Regions from separate parts of the Stenotrophomonas sp. PS02300 genome, predicted to be linked through region 1. Evidence: predicted binding sites of a transcription regulator. Region 1 holds the regulator's gene; the other holds the start of a gene.
The links. The regulator FliA, encoded in region 1, starts transcription of late flagellar genes. The targets are predictions, from matches to a motif close to TAAAGTTTNNCNNNCNNNGGCCGATAA.
Positions count from the first base shown of each region.

Region 1 (5,693 bases):
CGGCGACCGGGCGCGGTGCGGCCGCCGGAGCGGGTGCGGGGGCAGCCACTGCCTGCGCGCCGGGGGCGGCGCCGCCATGCAGCTGGTCGAGCAGCGCTTCGAATTCGTCTTCGCCGATCAGGCCGTCGTCTTTCTTTTTCGTCACGGCGGTCGGTGCCGCGCCGCCGTGCAGGGAATCCAGCAGGGCCTCGAACTCATCGTCGGTGATCAGCTCGCCGCTGGAGGCGGCTGCCGCCGCCACCGGGGACGGCGTGGCCGGTCCGTTGACGTCGAACTGCGCGATCAGCTCCGGCGGGGCATAGCCCGGCTCGGTACCGGCAGCCACCGAATCCAGCATGGACTGCAGGTAATCCAGCGATTGCTGGCCGGCGTCGAAGTGGTGGGCCTGCAGCACGGCCTGGCCCGAACGGGCCATGCCAAGGGTTTCTTCGGCGGCGTGGCACAGCTCGACCATGGCCTGGATGCCGAGGAAGCCGGCACCGCCCTTGAGCGTGTGGAACCCGCGGAACACCGCGTTGAGCTGGTCGCTGTCCTGGGGCGACTGCTCCAGCGACACCAGCTGTTCGCCGAGGCGATCCAGGATCTCCTGGGCCTCGAGGATGAAGTCTGCAGCAATGTCGTCCGGAACAGCACTCATGGTTTCAAAGCCCCAAATCGGAAAGCAGGTCGTCGGCGTCCACCTGCGACACCTGATGGCGGTCCAGGCCGCTCACGGCGGGACCGGCCAGGCCGTTGTCGCGCTTGTGGGCGCTGTCGTCCGGCGGCGGCAGGCCGAGCGCGCCGAAGCCTTCGTGCACGCGGCGCACGATGCCCACCACGCGGCGGATGATCTGCCCGGTGAGATCCTGGTAGCTCTGGGTGAGCGCGATCTCGGTGAGGTTGTGGCGGATGCGGTCCAGCTGCTGGTCCTGGTCCGGGCTCAGCCCGTTGGCGCGCAGCTGCTCGGTGAGCGCGCGGCATTCCTCGGCCAGGTCCAGGGTGCGGTGGGTGGCCTGTTCGGTCATCGCCACCACGTGGTCCAGGCGCGCGCAGGCATCGTCCAGCTCGCCGGCTTCGCTGGGCACGGTGGGCAGTTCGCCCAGCGCCTGGCCCAGCTCGCGGGCGAGCCGGTTCAGCCCGGCCATCATCGGCTGGGTGCGCAGCGCGGCCAGGGCGTCGATTTCCCGGCGCCAACCGGCTTCGTCACCGCTTTCCAGCGCGGCCAGGGCATCCTGCAGGCGCTGCACCAGCGCCGATTTGTCGCGAAGGGTTTCCATCAGGCACTCGCCGCCAGGCGCTCGAAGATCTTGCCGAGCTTCTCTTCCAGGGTCGCAGCCGTGAACGGCTTGATGATGTAGCCGTTCACGCCGGACTGGGCGGCTTCGATGATCTGCTCGCGCTTGGCTTCTGCGGTGACCATCAGGACCGGCAGGGTCTTGAGCTTGGCGTCGGCGCGGATCGCCTTGAGCAGGTCGATACCGGTCATGACCGGCATGTTCCAGTCGGTGACCACGAAATCGAACGGCTGGCTCTGCAGCAGGGCCAGCGCGGCATGCCCGTCCTCGGCTTCGGCCGTATTGGTGAAGCCCAGATCGCCCAGCAGGTTCTTGACGATACGACGCATGGTCGAGAAGTCGTCGACGATCAGGATACGCATGTTCTTGTTCAAAGCACTTTCCTCGGTATCAAGTGTTCTCGAGGCCGGCGTCGGCCGCCTCGAAGATCTTCAGTCGGCCACGCAGGCGCAGCACTGCCTGGCCATGGATCTGGCAGACGCGCGACTCGCTGACGCCGAGCACCGCGCCGATCTCTTTCAGGTTCAGTTCCTGCTCGTAGTACAGCGACAGCACCAGCTGTTCGCGTTCGGGCAGCAGGCCGATCGCGTTGCCCAGTTCGCGGCCGAACTCGCCGCGCTCCAGCACCTGCTGCGGGGTCGGGCCGCCCTGGGCGACGGTATCCAGCTCGCCCTGGTCTTCGATCCGCGATTCCAGGCTCAGCACCTGGCCACGCGCGGCGTCTTCCATCAGGCGCAGGTAATCGGGCAGCGGCATGTCCATCGCGGCGGCCACTTCGGTGGCGCTGGCGGCGCGGCCGGTGCTCTGCTCCAGGCGGCGGATGGTAGAGGCGGCGTCACGGGCACGGCGGTGCACCGAACGCGGCACCCAGTCGCCCCGGCGGATCTCGTCGATCATCGAGCCGCGGATGCGGATCGAGGCATAGGTTTCGAACGAGGCGCCCTGGTCGGCGTCGTAGCTGCGCGAGGCCTCGATCAGGCCCATCATGCCGGCCTGGATCAGGTCGTCGACTTCTACGCTGGCCGGCAGGCGTGCGGCCAGGTGGTGGGCGATGCGCCGGACCAGGTCCGAGTGCTGGGCAATGCACTCGTTGGCTGCGGCGCGCTGCACCTCTTTGTATTGTGCGGCGCCTTTCATGCGGTCACCCCGCGTTGCTTGAGGATGCGTTCCAGGAAGAATTCAACGCCGCCGCGCGGCTCGGTCGGGGCCTGCCAGCGCGCGGTGCGGCGGGCGATCTCGGCGATCGCCTGCGCCGACGGGCTGGACGGGTAGGCCTTCACCACCGGCTGCTGGCGCTGCACCGACAGGCGCAGCCAGTCGTCCTGCGGCACGCAGCCCAGGTAGTTCAGCGAGACATCGGCCAGGAACTTGTCGCAGACCCGGCTGAGCTTTTCATACAGCACGCGGCCTTCGTTGGGGTCGCGCACCATGTTGGCCACCACCTGGATGCGGTCCACGCCACGTTCGCGCGAGAGCACCTTGATCAGGGCATAGGCGTCGGTGATCGAGGCCGGCTCGTCGCAGACCACCACCACGGTGTCCTGGGCGGCCTGGCAGAAGGTGAGCACGCCGTCGGTGATGCCGGCAGCGGTGTCGACCACCATGAAGTCGAGGTCGCGTTCCAGTTCGGAGAACACGTTGACCAGGCCCACGTGTTCGGCCGGCTGCAGTTCGGCCATGTGGCGGCGGCCGGACGCGGCCGGCACCACCAGCACGCCGCCGGGGCCTTCCAGGATCACTTCATCCAGCGTGCAGCGCCCGGCGACCAGGTCGGCCAGGGTCAGCTTGGGCTGCAGGCCCAGGATCACATCGATGTTGGCCAGGCCCAGGTCGGCATCCAGCAGCAGCGTGCGCTTGCCCATGTCGGCCAGCGCCACGGCCAGGTTGGCCGACACGTTGGTCTTGCCCACGCCGCCCTTGCCGCCGGTGACGGCGATGGTGCGGACCGGGCCCAGCGGCTGGCTGCGGGTGGCCGACAACGGGAAGGTCCTGGTCAGGTTTTCATACTCACGCGACGGCATGGTTCAACTCCGGGTTGCAGGGCATATCGGCCGCGCGGCGCAAATCTTCAAGGCGAAGTACAAGATTGGCTGCACTGGCCCGGTGCAGGTCTTCGGGAACGTCCTGGCCATCGGTGACCCAGGTGATCGGCAGGCGGTGGTCGACGGCCACCGACAGGGCGGTACCGAAGCGGCCGGTCTCGTCCAGCTTGCTCAGCACCACGCCCTGCGGGTTGGCGCCGCTGAAGCGGCGGACCACCTCGTCCATGTCGCCGAAGCTGGTGTTGGCCGGCAGCACCAGCAGGGTGCGGATCTGTGGAGCGGCACGCAGCCACTGCAGCTGGGCGGCCAGGGCGCGGTCACGCGGGCCCAGGCCGGCGGTGTCGATCAGCACCAGCTTGTAGTCCTTCAGGCGCTCCAGCAGCTGGGCCAGGTCGCTGCCGCTGTTGGCTTCATGCACGGCGATGCCAAGCTGGCGGCCGAAGCCGTACAGCTGCTCGCGGGCGCCGATGCGGGCGGTATCGGTGGTGACCAGGGCCACGTCGCGGGCGGCGTGGGCTTCGGCGAAGCGCGACGCGAGCTTGGCGATGGTGGTGGTCTTGCCGGCACCGGTGGGGCCGACCAGGGCGATCACGCCGCCGGCCTCGAGCGGGTCGACCGGGGCGATCGGCAGCTTCTTGGACAGCAGGCCCAGCATCAGGCCGCGGCCGCGGTGGGCTTCGGTGTCCAGCGGGATCTGCAGGGCCACGTCGCGGCAGATGCCGGCGTCGAAGCCGTATTCGTCCATCAGGTCCAGCGCGGCGGCACGCACCGCCGAGCCGCGCAGGCGCTCGTCGGTGAAGCGGTTCATTTCGCGCTCGATGACGGTGCGCATGCCGGCCACTTCATGGCGCAGCTGGCGCAGTTCCTCATCGTCGCGGACCAGGGTCACCGGGGCGGCGACGGCAGGCAGCGGGACGGTGATGACCTCGGCGGGCACCGTCGGTTCGTTGGCGGCCTGCAGCGTCGGCTCGACCGGGGCAGCAACCGTCATCGCAGCAACCGGCGCGGCGAAGTCGTCCACAGCCACCGGGGCGGGTGCAGCAAACACCGCCGAATCGTCGATCTGGATGGCCGGGCTGGCGGCGGCCGGGACCACCGGCACGGTTTCCCACAGCGGGGCGGCCGGGGTTTCGAGCGGAGCGCGCTGCATCTGCTGCGCCGGCATCTGCGGCAGCTGCGGCGGCACGCTGGTGCGGCCGGCCGGGGCGTGCATCTCAAACAGCGGTGCTTCGTCCAGCGGCGGGTCGATGATGAAGCGGGCGCGGTTGGCCGGGGCCGGCGCAGCGGCGCGGACCGGTGCTTCCACAACGACCGGTGCGGCGTCGGCGACCGGCGCAGCCACGGCGCGTTCGGCGGCGGCAGCCTGTTCGACATTGAACGGGGCGAAGATCTGTTCCGGCAGCTGGTGGGCCGGCTGCACGTTGGCGCGGGCCAGGGTGGCGGCGAAGCCGCTGCTGCCCGGCGGCGGCACGATTTCGTTGGCGCTGTCCAGGGTGCGGCCGGTGGCGCCCACGGCGGCGCGGGCCAGGGCGGCCACGGCCGAGGTGGTGGCGGCGACCGGTTCCGGCGCGGTGGCCGGTGCCTTGCGGCGGGTCACGGCGGCGATCACCGCATCGGCGGCATTGCGCGGGCGCGGGGCCGGCGGCGGCGGGGCCACGTCCTTGCGCGCCGCTTCCAGTGCGCGCTGCACCGCGCCTTCGTCATAGTTCGCCGCGGCCACGATTTCCACGCCTTCCTCGATCCGGCGATTGGACAGGATCACGGCATCCGGACCGTGTTCCTTGCGCACCAGGTTCATGGCAGAGCGCATATCGGGAGCGACGAAGCGTTTGATTTTCATGCTGTGGTACCGGGACTGGGGCGGCTGGGGGGTGGAAGGGAAGCGCTGGTTGTCGGTGGTCTGCACGGTCCGGGGTTCCCTTCTTGTCCTGCTGCGGTGATTGCGAAATGGGGGTGTCTGTTTTCTGACGCGTTGCTGTCGGAGTTCCGGCTCAGCTGATCGTGCCGACCAGCTTCAACCGCTTGTCCTCGGGTACCTCGCTGTAGGCCAGCACGGACAGCGACGGAACGCTGTGGCGTACCAGCCGTGCCAGCGCGGCACGTACCGGACCGGGTACCAACACCACCGCGGGCTCGTTCTTCGCTTCCTGCTTGCTGACACATTCGGCCAGGCTCTGGTGCAGTCGCTCAGCGAGTCCGGGTTCCAGCGCGGCGCCGTTCCCTTGGGTGGACTCCTGCAAGACGCGTTCCAGTTGCGGGTTGAGGGTGAACACCGGCAGCTCGGCGGACATGCCGGCGATCTCCTGGACGATGAAACGGCCCAGCGCGTTGCGCACGGCGGCGGTCAGTACGCCGGGGTCCTGGCTCATCGGCGCGT
Region 1 covers NZ_JASCOP010000075.1:2,947-8,639, forward strand. The annotation lists gene QMX79_RS13640 (chemotaxis protein CheA) at 1-637, opposite strand, end outside; gene QMX79_RS13645 (protein phosphatase CheZ) at 642-1,256, opposite strand; gene cheY (chemotaxis response regulator CheY) at 1,256-1,648, opposite strand; gene QMX79_RS13655 (RNA polymerase sigma factor FliA) at 1,665-2,411, opposite strand; gene QMX79_RS13660 (MinD/ParA family protein) at 2,408-3,295, opposite strand; gene QMX79_RS13665 (AAA family ATPase) at 3,282-5,156, opposite strand; gene flhA (flagellar biosynthesis protein FlhA) at 5,308-5,693, opposite strand, start outside.

Region 2 (5,693 bases), on a different contig from region 1:
ACCAACTTCAACGGCACCAAGCTGCTGGACGGCTCGTTCTCGGGCGCGCTGTTCCAGATCGGCGCCGATTCGGGCCAGACCATTGGCATCAACAGCATCGTTGACGCGAGCACCGATACGCTGGGCAGCGGCAAGTACGCCGCGGAGCAGAAGAGCACGGGCGCCATCTACGGCGATGCCGCAGCGGCAGACGGCAAGGTCACCGGCTTGAAGGTGAACAACGTGGATATCGGCGACGTGTCCTTCAAGGCGGGCGAATCGGCCATCGACGTTGCCAAGAAGACGGTCAACGCGCTGAACGACAAGATGGACCAGACCGGCGTCTACGCCTCGCTGGACAAGGCTGGCGTGATGACGCTGACCTCGCTGAAGTCGGGCCAGGCCTTCGAGTTCACCGCCGGTACTACCACCGACGCCGACCTGGCCCCGGCCTTCGCCGGCATTTCGGCGACCAAGGTCGATGCCGCGGTCAGCGACACCGTGAGCGGCGTGAACATCTCCAGCGTCGCTGGCGCCCAGCGCGCTCTGTCGGTCATCGATGATGCGCTGAAGTCGGTCAACTCCTCGCGCGCCGACATGGGTGCGATCCAGAACCGCTTCACCTCCACCATCGCCAACCTGAACACCACCTCCGAAAACCTGTCGGCCTCGCGCAGCCGTATCCGCGACACCGACTACGCCAAGGAAACCGCCGAACTGACCCGCACGCAGATCCTGCAGCAGGCCGGCACCGCGATGCTGGCCCAGGCCAACCAGTCGCCTTCCAGCGTGATGAGCCTGCTGAACGGCTGATCCCGGCAGTAGATGCATCACAGAAAACCCCGCCCCGGCGGGGTTTTTTTGTTGACAAGCGCAAAAATCCCCCTGTCGACCCTAAAGGTTCCCGGCGGGGTGTCGTTAATGATTTCAACCAGGGCACATCGCCCACTGCCTCCCCCGGGGCACCCCAAAAAACCGCAATACCTTCGTATCCAGGAGCACGGAAATGGCACAAGTCATCAACACCAATGTGATGTCGCTGAACGCACAGCGCAATCTGTCGACCAGCGGTTCCAGCCTGGCTACCACCATCCAGCGCCTGTCCTCGGGCCTGCGGATCAACAGCGCCAAGGACGATGCCGCCGGCCTGGCCATCTCCGAACGCTTCAGCACCCAGATCCGTGGCCTGGACGTTGCCGTGCGCAATGCCAACGACGGCATCTCGCTGGCCCAGACCGCCGAAGGCGCGATGGTCGAAATCGGCAACAACCTGCAGCGCATCCGTGAACTGTCGGTCCAGTCCTCCAACGCCACCAACTCCGACAGCGACCGTGAAGCGCTGAACGCCGAAGTGAAGCAGCTGGTCTCGGAAATCGACCGCGTTTCGCGCCAGACCAACTTCAACGGCACCAAGCTGCTGGACGGCTCGTTCTCCGGCGCCCTGTTCCAGGTCGGCGCCGATTCGGGCCAGACCATCGGCATCAACAGCATCGTCAACGCCAGCGCCAGCGCGCTGGGCGGCGCCAAGTTCGATACCGGCACGTTCACCCTTGCCCAGGGCGCCGCCAATGGCGACGTCAAGATCACCGGCATGGAAATCAAGGGCGCCGACGGCAACTCCTACAAGCTGTCGGACATCGAAGTGAAGGCCGGCGTCGACCTGGCTGCCACCCAGAAGGCCGCCACCGCTGCCGTCGCCGCCGCCATCAATGAAAAGATGGACCAGACCGGCGTCTATGCCGAAGCCGGCGCCTCCGGTGCGGTCAAGCTCACCTCGGTGCAGAACAACGTGGACGACAAGGGCGTGTTCAATGCCATTGACGTGACCTTCGGCAGCGTCGGCACCACCACCGGTGTTGCCCTGCCGGGTGCCGCCTACGCCCCGACCAACGCTGGCGCGCAGGCCCTGCTCAAGACCAACTACGCCTCCGACCTGGACATCTCCAAGGTCGCCGGCGCCCAGCAGGCCCTGTCGATCGTCGACAAGGCGCTGACCGCGGTGAACTCCTCGCGTGCCGACATGGGTGCGATCCAGAACCGCTTCACCTCCACCATCGCCAACCTCGGCACCACCTCGGAAAACCTGTCCGCTTCGCGCAGCCGTATCCGCGACACCGACTACGCCAAGGAAACCGCCGAACTGACCCGCACGCAGATCCTGCAGCAGGCCGGTACCGCGATGCTGGCCCAGGCCAACCAGTCGCCCTCGAGCGTGATGAGCCTGCTGCAGGGCTGATCCCTGCACGGCATTCGCTCTACGAAAGACCCCGCCCCGGCGGGGTTTTTTCGTTCCAGCCATTGACACCCGAACATTTTCTGCCGTGGACCCCTAAAGGTTCCCCCCGGCGTGTCGTTATTGATCTCAAGCAGGGCACATCGCCCGCTGCCCCTCACGGCAGCCCACCCAACCCGCATCACCCAGGAGCACGGAAATGGCACAAGTCATCAACACCAATGTGATGTCGCTGAACGCACAGCGCAATCTGTCGACCAGCGGTTCCAGCCTGGCCACCACCATCCAGCGCCTGTCCTCGGGCCTGCGGATCAACAGCGCCAAGGACGATGCCGCCGGCTTGGCCATCTCCGAACGCTTCAGCACCCAGATCCGCGGCCTGGACGTTGCCGTGCGCAATGCCAATGACGGCATCTCGCTGGCCCAGACCGCCGAAGGCGCGATGGTCGAAATCGGCAACAACCTGCAGCGTATCCGTGAACTGTCGGTGCAGTCGGCCAACGCCACCAACTCCGACAGCGACCGTGAAGCGCTGAACGCCGAAGTCAAGCAGCTGGTCTCGGAAATCGACCGCGTTTCGCGCCAGACAAACTTCAACGGCACCAAGCTGCTGGACGGCTCGTTCTCCGGCGCCCTGTTCCAGGTCGGCGCGGATTCGGGCCAGACCATCGGCATCAACAGCATCGTCAACGCCAGCAGCTCCTCGCTGGGCGGCTCGCAGTTCGACAAGAACTCGCTCACCGTCGCCGCAGCAGGCGTGACCGCCGGCCTTGGCCTGACCATCACCGGCATGAAGGTGACCGGTTCGGACGGCAAGGCCATCGATCTGGACACCATCAATGTCAAGGCCACCGGCACCACCGCCGCCGACATGCAGGGCGCCGCCGCCAAGGCCGTGGCCGCCGCGCTGAATGAAAAGATGGACCAGTCCGGCGTCTACGCCGAAGTCGACAAGACCGACCCCACCAAGGTCAACCTGACCGCGATCAAGGACAGCACCGACGCCACCGGCGCCTTCAAGGCCTTCGTGGTCACCGCAGGCACCTGGACCGACACCGCCGCCACCCCGGCCACCAAGACCGCCCCGACCTTCACCACCTCCCCCGCCGCGCCGACCACCAAGAGCTTCGCCGCCGGCCTGGACATCTCCAAGGTGGTGGGCGCCCAGCAGGCCATCGACGTGGTCGACAAGGCCCTGAAGGCGGTCAACTCCTCGCGTGCCGACATGGGTGCCATCCAGAACCGCTTCACCTCCACCATCGCCAACCTCGGCACCACCTCTGAAAACCTGTCGGCCTCGCGCAGCCGTATCCGCGACACCGACTACGCCAAGGAAACCGCCGAACTGACCCGCACGCAGATCCTGCAGCAGGCCGGTACCGCGATGCTGGCCCAGGCCAACCAGTCGCCCTCGAGCGTGATGAGCCTGCTGCAGGGCTGATCCCTGCGCGTGGTACGCACTACGAAAAACCCCGCTTCGGCGGGGTTTTTTGTTCCGGATTTTTCCACGATTTTCCGCATCAATTGATTAAAGCTTGTTGACAAAGTGTCGCTAATGATTTCAGCCATGGCATGACCTAACGCGTGGCCTCCCCGCAAGGGGAAACACCTCTACCACCGGCGACATCATCGCCACCAGGAGCAAGAAAATGGCACAAGTCATCAATACCAACGTGATGTCGCTGAACGCCCAGCGCAACCTGTCCACCAGCGGTTCCAGCCTGGCCACCACGATCCAGCGCCTGTCCTCGGGCCTGCGCATCAACAGCGCCAAGGACGACGCGGCCGGCCTGGCCATCTCCGAGCGTTTCAGCACCCAGATCCGTGGCCTGGACGTGGCCGTGCGCAACGCCAACGACGGCATTTCGCTGGCCCAGACCGCCGAAGGTGCGATGGTTGAAATCGGCAACAACCTGCAGCGTATCCGTGAACTGTCGGTGCAGTCGGCCAACGCCACCAACTCCGACAGCGACCGTGAAGCGCTGAACGCCGAAGTGAAGCAGCTGACCTCGGAAATCGACCGCGTTTCGCGCCAGACCAACTTCAACGGCACCAAGCTGCTGGACGGCTCGTTCTCCGGCGCCCTGTTCCAGGTCGGCGCTGACTCGGGCCAGACCATCGGCATCAACAGCATCGTCGACTCCAGCACCAGCAAGCTCGGCAGCGGGTTCTTCGCCGGCGACTACGTCGGCACCAGCCTGGCTGGCGCCGATGCCGCCACCGCCGACACCAAGTTCAGCGGCCTGCAGATCTCCTACACCCCCAAGGGTGGCACCGCGCAGACCGTCACCATCGCCGACTTCAACGTGAAGGCCGGCCAGTCGATCACCGCTGCCACCGCCGCCGCGATCAACGAAAAGATGGACACCACCGGCGTCTACGCCTCGGTCAAGAGCGGCGTGATCACCCTGGGCGGCATCAAGGACGGCCAGGCCTTCGACGTCGCCTACGGCGGCACCGTCACCGCTGGCGCCACCGCAGTCACCGCCGCCAACGTTGGCCTGACCGAAACCAGCACCGCAGCCAACAGCGGCACCGTGTCGACCACCAAGACCTCGGTCGGCGACCTGAACATCAGCTCCGTTGCCGGTGCCCAGCGCTCGCTGGCGATCGTCGACAACGCCCTGAAGGCCGTGAACTCCTCGCGCGCCGACATGGGTGCGATCCAGAACCGCTTCACCTCCACCATCGCCAACCTGAACACCACCTCGGAAAACCTGTCGGCCTCGCGCAGCCGTATCCGCGACACCGACTACGCCAAGGAAACCGCCGAACTGACCCGCACGCAGATCCTGCAGCAGGCCGGCACCGCGATGCTGGCCCAGGCCAACCAGTCGCCCTCGAGCGTCATGAGCCTGCTGCAGGGCTGATGCCTGCAGAGGGTGCGTAACAGGAAACCCCGCTCCGGCGGGGTTTTTTCATGGTCTTGGCATGGCGCTTGCACCTGCTTTGGCATCAGCGCGCCCGCCGGATGGCGGTGGCGCTCAAGCCTCCCCGTTCCGGGCCGATACCACCTGCAGGAAGCGCAGGCGGTTGCGTGCCCACTTTTGAAGACAGGACTGCAGACATGGCGATTGGCACCATTGGTACCGGCCTCGATATTCCCACCCTGGTGGCCCAGCTGGTCGCCAAGGAGCGCGAGCCCCAGGAAAACCAGATCAATTCCGCCGGCACTGCCGCCAGTGCCAAGTTGTCGGCACTCGCCACCCTCACCAGTGGCATGACCAACCTGCAGACCACCCTGGCCAGCCTGATCAAGAACGCCGACAAACCGTCGTTCAAGACCAGCACCATCACCGATTCCAACTTCACCGCCAGCATCGACACCTCCGACGGCGCCGCCTCGGCCTCGGCCGGTACCCACCAGGTCGAAGTCAAATCACTGGCGCAGGGCCAGAAGCTCAGCTCCGGTGCCTATGGCAAGGATGCGGTCGTGGGTGATGGCACCCTGACCGTGGCCTATGGCGACAAGACCTTCGAT
Region 2 covers NZ_JASCOP010000017.1:35,447-41,139, forward strand. The annotation lists gene QMX79_RS05630 (flagellin) at 1-792, shown strand, start outside; gene QMX79_RS05635 (flagellin) at 986-2,215, shown strand; gene QMX79_RS05640 (flagellin) at 2,412-3,653, shown strand; gene QMX79_RS05645 (flagellin) at 3,862-5,082, shown strand; gene fliD (flagellar filament capping protein FliD) at 5,280-5,693, shown strand, end outside.
Region 2: the regulator FliA is predicted to act here: its motif matches at 2,310-2,336, upstream of QMX79_RS05640 (flagellin).